One region of the Streptomyces sp. NPDC051576 genome, then DNA from elsewhere that is predicted to be linked to it. Evidence: riboswitches for the same ligand, from Rfam matches in the RefSeq annotation. Region 1 holds a riboswitch; each other region holds the start of a gene.
The links. A riboswitch is a leader RNA that binds a small molecule or an ion and turns the genes downstream of it on or off. The one in region 1 is predicted to bind cobalamin.

Region 1 (2,254 bases):
TCCTGGGCAACCTCCTCGTCAACGCGATCCGGCGCACCCCGGCCGACGGCACGGTCGCGGTCGCCGCCGAACGTTCCCCCGACGGCGTGGTCCTGTCCGTCACGGACGGCTGCGGCGGCATCCCGGAGGAAGACCTCCCCCGAGTCTTCGACACCGGCTGGCGCGGCACGCACGCACGAACACCCCCGGCCGGCGCGGGCCTCGGCCTCGCGATCGTCCGCGGCATCGTGGAGGCCCACCAGGGCAGTGCCGCCGTACGAAACGTCTCGGGCGGCTGCCGGTTCGAGGTGACGCTTCCGGCGGCGGAGGTGTGAGCGCGGCCTCGACGTCACGAAGGGGACAACCCCACCACCCGCGCCATGTCGGCGGCTGGGAGTGTCAGTCGGCGGTGCAGTGCTTCAAGAGGTCGGCGACCAGCGGGTCGACGACCCGGTAGCGCACCACTCGCCCTTCCTTCTCGCCCACCACCGCGCCGGCGGTGCGCAGCAGGCGCAGGGCCTGTGAGACGGCCGGGTCGTTCATGCCGGTCGCGACGGCGAGGTCGGAGACGGCGAGCGGCCCCGCTCGGTGCAGAGCCAGCAGGAGAGCGAGGCGTCCGGGGTCGGAGAGCAGGGCGAACCGCTCGGCCCAGGTGCGGACGTGGTCGGGCTCGCCGATGGCGGCGATCGCGTCGCAGACCCGGTGGCCGTCGATGGTGCGGCGGTCGGCGCGTTCGGCGGGGACGAGATGCATGCCGCCATCCTCGCAGGCGCCTCTATGTGTTCTTCCATGTGTTCTTCGATGTGATCTTCCATACCTGCGCAGGTGCGCAGCTATGCAAGTAAGCGTGAACGGCCCTACGGTGGGCGGGCCGTGGTGCTCGGGAAGTCGGTGCGAAGCCGACGCGGCCCTCGCCACTGTGATCAGGGAGTTCGTCGCCCACGTCCCGCAAGGGACAGCCACTGGCCGTCGCGGGACGGCCGGGAAGGCGGGCGGCGGACGTACGACCTGTCAGCCAGGAGACCGGCCACGGCATCTCACGAAGTGATCCACGAGGTGCTGGAGCGTGACCGCATGACCCTGGCCGAGACCAAGCCCGCCTCCTTCCGGTGGCGGCGCGAGGACACCGTCAAGACGATCGGGCTGATGGCGGTGATCGCCGCCCTGCACGTCGTCGCCTTCGGCATCCTGTTCCTTCTCGTCGTGCCCGGTCACTACGAGATCGGCTCCAAGGCGTTCGGGATCGGACTCGGCGTCACCGCCTACACGTTGGGCATGCGGCACGCCTTCGACGCCGACCACATCGCGGCGATCGACAACACCACCCGCAAGCTGATGGCCGACGGCAAGCGGCCGGTGTCGGTGGGGTTCTGGTTCGCGCTCGGGCACTCCAGTGTGGTGGTCGTGCTGGCGGCCCTGGTGGCCGGCGGAGCGGCCATCGCGGGCACGCTCGTGAACGACGATTCCAGTGCGCATCAGACGCTCGGCGTCATCAGCACGACCGTCTCCGGCTCCTTCCTCTACGTCATCGCCGCCCTCAACCTCGTGGCCCTGCTGGGCATCCTCAAGGTGTTCCGGGCGATGCGGGCGGGGACGTACGACGAGGCGGAGCTCCAACAGCACCTGGATTCGCGGGGCTTCATGAACCGCATCCTCGGCCGGCTGACCAAGTCCATCACCCGGCCCGGCCAGATGTTCCCCATCGGCCTGCTCTTCGGCCTCGGCTTCGACACCGCGACCGAGGTCACGCTGATGGTGATGGCGGGGTCGGGCGCGGCGGCCGGCCTGCCCTGGTACGCGGTCCTCTGCCTGCCCCTGCTCTTCGCGGCCGGCATGAGTCTGTTCGACACGCTCGACGGTACGTTCATGAACTTCGCCTACCAGTGGGCGTTCTCGAACCCGGTCCGCAAGGTGTTCTACAACCTCACCATCACCGGCCTCTCCATCGCCGTCGCCTTCTTCATCGGCACCATCGAACTCGTCGGCGTCCTGCACGACAAGCTCGACCTGACCGACACGGTCACGAACTGGATCTCCGGTCTCGACCTGGACAACGTCGGCTACGTCATCGTCGGCCTGTTCGTCGTGGTGTGGGCGGCGGCGCTGGCCTACTGGAGGCTGGCCAGGGTGGAGCAGCGGTGGGCGAACCGGCTGGCCGAGGGCGACTGACACTTCGCGACCGAACAGCCGGCGGGTTCTCACACCCTGGTTTCACGTGACGCGTGCCACACCTCCGTACCGGAACTCGGCCGACGGCCGTTCCGACTCCTGAAGC
Region 2 (2,254 bases), on a different contig from region 1:
GCGTCGGCATGATCTTCTTCGGGATGGCGATGGGCGCCCTGTTCGCCGTCGCCTACACCGTCTGCCTGGGCCGCACCGGCGGTCTGCGGGCCCGCAACCTGGCGCTCCTCGTCGCGGGCGGCGGCTTCCTCGGCATGTACCTGGTGCCGTTCCTCAAGTACCCGGCCAACCCGCCCGCGATCGGCCACGAGGAGACCATCCAGCAGCGCAGCGCCCTGTACCTGATCATGGTCGTGTGCTCCGTCGCCTTCCTCGCCGGAGCCGTCTACCTCGGCAAGCACCTCCAGGCGCGGTTCGGCAACTGGAACGCCACGCTGCTCGCCTCCGGGGCCTTCGTCGTCGCGATCGGGATCGTCATGCTGCTCCTGCCGCAGCTCGGCCATCTCTCGTACAACCAGGCCAACTTCGGCGACCACGCCACCGAGACACCGCTGCCGCTGACCGACTCCAAGGGCACCATCGTCTACCCGGGCTTCCCGGCCGACGTGCTCTTCGACTTCCGCTTCTACTCCGTCGCCGCGCAGTTCATCCTGTGGGCGGTCATCGGCCTGGTCTTCGGTCCCCTGGCGGAACGACTGCTGAATCCCGTACGTCCGGACGTCACCGCCCCCTCGCAGGACCCGGTCCCGGCCTGACCACCCGATGGTCGATCTTGATACGTTGTGCGGGCCAGTCGTGCCACAACCGAGGCCAGGGAATCCGGTGGAAATCCGGAACTGACGCGCAGCGGTGAGGGGGACGGGCGGGGCACTCGACGCCACTGGGGCGACGCGGGCCGGCCGAAGGAGCCGGTGCGTGACGCGCCGGGAAGGCGCCCCGCCCGGACGAACCCGAGTCCGAAGACCTGCTGGCGCCTTCTCGCCCTCGGCGAGGGGGAGTTCGTAGGCCAGGCTCCGCGTTCGAGCCCCGACAGGCAAGGCATGCCCGTGATCCGTACCGCCCCCGTTCCACCGCGCCGCCGTACCGCGACCCTTCTCCTCGCGCCCGCCCTGCTGCTGACCGCGTGCGGCGGCTCCGCCGAGGACAGTACCGACGGCAGGGCGGAGAGGTCCGCCGCGGGCTTCCCGCTCACCCTCGACAACTGCGGACACAAGGTCACGCTGAAGTCGGCCCCCGAGCGGGTCGTCTCGCTCAACCAGGGCACCACCGAGATCCTGCTCTCCCTAGGTCTCGCCGACCGCATGGCCGGCACCGCCACCTGGACCGACCCGGTGCTCAAGGGTCTGGAGAAGGCGAACGCGACCGTGCCGCGCCTCGCCGACAACGCCCCCTCCTTCGAGAAGGTCCTGGACGCCGAACCCGACTTCGTCACCGCCTCGTTCGTGTCGACCCTCGGCAGGGGCGGTGTCGCCACCCGCGAACAGTTCGGGAAGCTGGGCGTGCCGACGTACGTCTCTCCGGCCGACTGCGCGGGCAAGGACAACGACGGCGGCGGCGACGGCTCGCGCAGCACACCGCTCACCCTCGACACCGTCTACGGCGAGATACGCGACCTGTCCCGTGCGCTGGGTGTGAAGGAACGCAGCGACAAGCTCATCGGCCAACTCAGGGAACGGGTACGGAAAGCCACCACCGGCCTGGACGCCTCCGGCACCTCCCTCATGTACTGGTTCGCCAACTCCCAGTCGCCCTACCTGGCCGGCTGCTGCGGCGCCCCCGGAGCCATCACCCGCGCAGTCGGCGCCAAGAACGCCTTCGCCGACACCCACGACGAATGGCCCCAGATCAACTGGGAGACGGTCGCCGACCGCGACCCCGACGTCATCGTCCTCGGTGATCTCACTCGCAAGTCCCAGACCGCCGAGACCGCCAAGGCGAAGATCCACTTCCTGGAGACCAACGCCGCCACCCGCAACCTCACCGCCGTCAGGAAGAAGCGGTACATCCTGCTCAGCGGCCAGGCGATGAACCCCTCCATCCGTACCGTCGAAGGGATCGAGCAGGTCGCCGCCGGCCTGCGCGGCTTCGGACTCGCCAAGTGACCGTCCGCACCCTGCTGTTGACGGGCGGCGGACTCGCGGCGCTGGCCGTCTCCGTGGCCTTCGCCGTGACCATCGGACCCGCCGACATCTCCACCGCCGACGTATGGGCGTCCGTCGCGTCACACCTCGGCGGCGGCGACAGCACGCTCGCCCCGCTGCGGGACGGCATCGTCTGGGACCTGCGGATGCCCCGCACCCTGCTGGCCGCCGTCTGCGGGGCCGGGCTCGCGCTGTGCGGCGCGGTCATGCAGTCACTGCTGCGCAATCCGCTG
Region 3 (2,254 bases), on a different contig from region 1:
AGCCACCGGCAGATCCCGGCGGTCACGACACTCTTGCCGGCGTCCGAGGTGGTCCCGGCGACCAGCAGCCCGCCGCCGCTCATGACGTCCGTCCCTTCAGCAGCAGCCGCCCGGCGACACTGGCCCCGAGCGCGAGCCAACTCACGCGCCGGGACAGCCGTACGGCCCGTTCGATGTCCGTTACGGCGACGGCGCGCCCGGCGCCGTTGAGCACGGGCCGGTGCTCGACCCGGCCGCCGTAGGAGAGCGTGCCGCCCAGCCGCACGCCGAGGGCGCCGGCGAAGGAGGCCTCCACGGGGCCGGCGTTGGGGCTCGGGTGCTTGGAGGCGTCAGTGCGCCAGGCGCGTACCGCCCCGCGCGGGTCGCCGCCCGCGGCGGTCGCGAGGACGGCGGTGAGGCGGGCGCCGGGCCAGCCGGCGGCGTCGTCGAGGCGGGCCGAAGCCCAGCCGTAGCGGCGGTACTTGGCGGACTTGTGGCCGACCATGGCGTCGAGGGTGTTCACGGCCCGGAACCCGACGAGCCCCGGCACCCCGCCGACGGCGCCCCACACCAGGGCGCCCACCACCGCGTCGGAGGTGTTCTCGGCGACGGACTCGACGACGGCCCGGGCGATCCCGTCGGCGTCGAGGGCCTGGGGGTCCCGCCCGCAGAGGTGCGGCAGGCGCGCCCGCGCACCGTCGATGTCACCGGCCTCCAGGGCACGCCCGATCACCCCGGCCTCGCGGGCGAGCGAGGTCCCCCCTACGACGGCCCAGGTGGCGGCGGCGGTGAGGGCGGCAGAGGCCGTACGGGACGGTCGTAGGGCCGAAGTGGCCGCGGCGGCCAGGGAGACGGCGCCGCCCACGCACACGGCGGTGTGCAGGGCGCCCCACCCGCGGTGGTCGCGCCACAGCAGTCGTTCCACGGCGGCGGCGGCACGGCCGAACGCGGCGACCGGATGCCCGCGGCGAGGATCGCCGAGCAGGTGGTCGCCGAGAAGGCCGGCGGCGGCGCCGTACGCGAAGACGCGATCGGCACGCATCGGCTCAGCCGATCGCCGGGTCGGACACGGTACTGGTACGGGACCTCGAACGGCAGCCGAGCATGGCGGTATGTCCTCACTCAGGGTGTCCACGCCCTGGTTCGACGAGACCGGCGGTGAGAGTTCCTGGCTCCCGGGGTTGTCTACCCCGGTGACAGTGGCGGGACCGCGCCGGATTCGCACCGGCTTCCTCTCCTGCCGCCGTACATGGCTCCGGCAGTCCACCACGGGGTTGGAAGGGGCGTCAACTTGCTGTTGACCTGCGGGGGAGGAGTGTGCTGATGCCCACACAGGGGTCGTCGAGGACGTCACGAAGACGTGGGGTGCGGGACGGTGGTCCGTCCCGCACCCCACGTTCGGTCCAACTGGCGGCCGGTCAGGCCACGATGATGTAGATCCCGTACGCCACCGCCGCCGCACAGGCCGCGAAGCAGGCGTACGCGCCGGTCAGGGCGAGGGCCGCGGAGTCGCCCTGGGCGGTGGCCCGTTCACGGCGCGAGAGAGCGGTGATGCCGAGGGTGAAGACGGCCACCAGGGCCACGGTGGCCACGAGGCTGACGCCGAAGACGGAGCCGAGGGCTGCCCAGTCGATGTCCATGCTGATTCGTTCCTTCTCGTGCCTTTGTACCGGGGCGCGGGCTCAGACGGCGGCGGCCGGCGGGGTCGCCGGGGTCGCCGGGTCGGGCGTGGCGACGGCGGGCGGCGCGGGGATCGTCGCCGTGAGGCCCTCGGAGAGGGCGACCGACGGGGGCGGGGTGACGGCGGCGATCGCGGCGGTGACCACGCCGGCCGGCTCGTCGGACTCGTTGACGTTCGAGGCGTCGACCACCTGGCGGCGGGAGAGCACCCAGATGCCGGTGCTGGAGGCGACCAGGAAGACCGCCACCAGTGCGGTGCCCCAGTCGCCGAGGTCGGTCACGGACTCGGCGAGCGCGCCGACGAGCGCGGCGGCCGGCAGCGTCAGACCCCAGGCGACGAACATCCGGGTGGCGGTCGACCAGCGGACGACACCGCCCTTGCGGCCGAGCCCGGCACCCATCACCGAGCCGGAGACGGCGTGCGTGGTGGAGAGCGAGAAGCCGATGTGCGAGGAGGCCAGGATGACCGCGGCGGCGCTGGTCTGGGCGGCGAAGCCCTGCTGCGGCCGGAGGTCGGTCAGGCCCTTGCCCATGGTGCGGATGATGCGCCAGCCGCCGATGTAGGTGCCCATCGCGATGGCGAGGCCCGCGGAGA

Region 2: it holds a riboswitch for cobalamin, as region 1 does, so the genes downstream of both, AB0M63_RS26785 (ABC transporter substrate-binding protein) here and AB0M63_RS07195 (HoxN/HupN/NixA family nickel/cobalt transporter) in region 1, are expected to answer to the same signal.
Region 3: it holds a riboswitch for cobalamin, as region 1 does, so the genes downstream of both, AB0M63_RS31245 (cobalamin biosynthesis protein) here and AB0M63_RS07195 (HoxN/HupN/NixA family nickel/cobalt transporter) in region 1, are expected to answer to the same signal.

What each region holds. Positions count from the first base shown of each region.
Region 1 is NZ_JBFAZO010000002.1:280,141-282,394, reverse strand. Features, by position in the region: gene AB0M63_RS07205 (HAMP domain-containing sensor histidine kinase) at 1-314, shown strand, start outside; gene AB0M63_RS07200 (metalloregulator ArsR/SmtB family transcription factor) at 379-732, opposite strand; cobalamin riboswitch at 837-1,026, shown strand; gene AB0M63_RS07195 (HoxN/HupN/NixA family nickel/cobalt transporter) at 1,054-2,148, shown strand.
Region 2 is NZ_JBFAZO010000008.1:255,009-257,262, forward strand. Features, by position in the region: gene AB0M63_RS26780 (CbtA family protein) at 1-635, shown strand, start outside; cobalamin riboswitch at 654-867, shown strand; gene AB0M63_RS26785 (ABC transporter substrate-binding protein) at 921-1,982, shown strand; gene AB0M63_RS26790 (iron chelate uptake ABC transporter family permease subunit) at 1,979-2,254, shown strand, end outside.
Region 3 is NZ_JBFAZO010000010.1:367,352-369,605, forward strand. Features, by position in the region: gene AB0M63_RS31240 (cobyric acid synthase) at 1-83, opposite strand, end outside; gene AB0M63_RS31245 (cobalamin biosynthesis protein) at 80-1,021, opposite strand; cobalamin riboswitch at 1,121-1,263, opposite strand; gene AB0M63_RS31250 (hypothetical protein) at 1,398-1,619, opposite strand; gene AB0M63_RS31255 (inorganic phosphate transporter) at 1,662-2,254, opposite strand, start outside.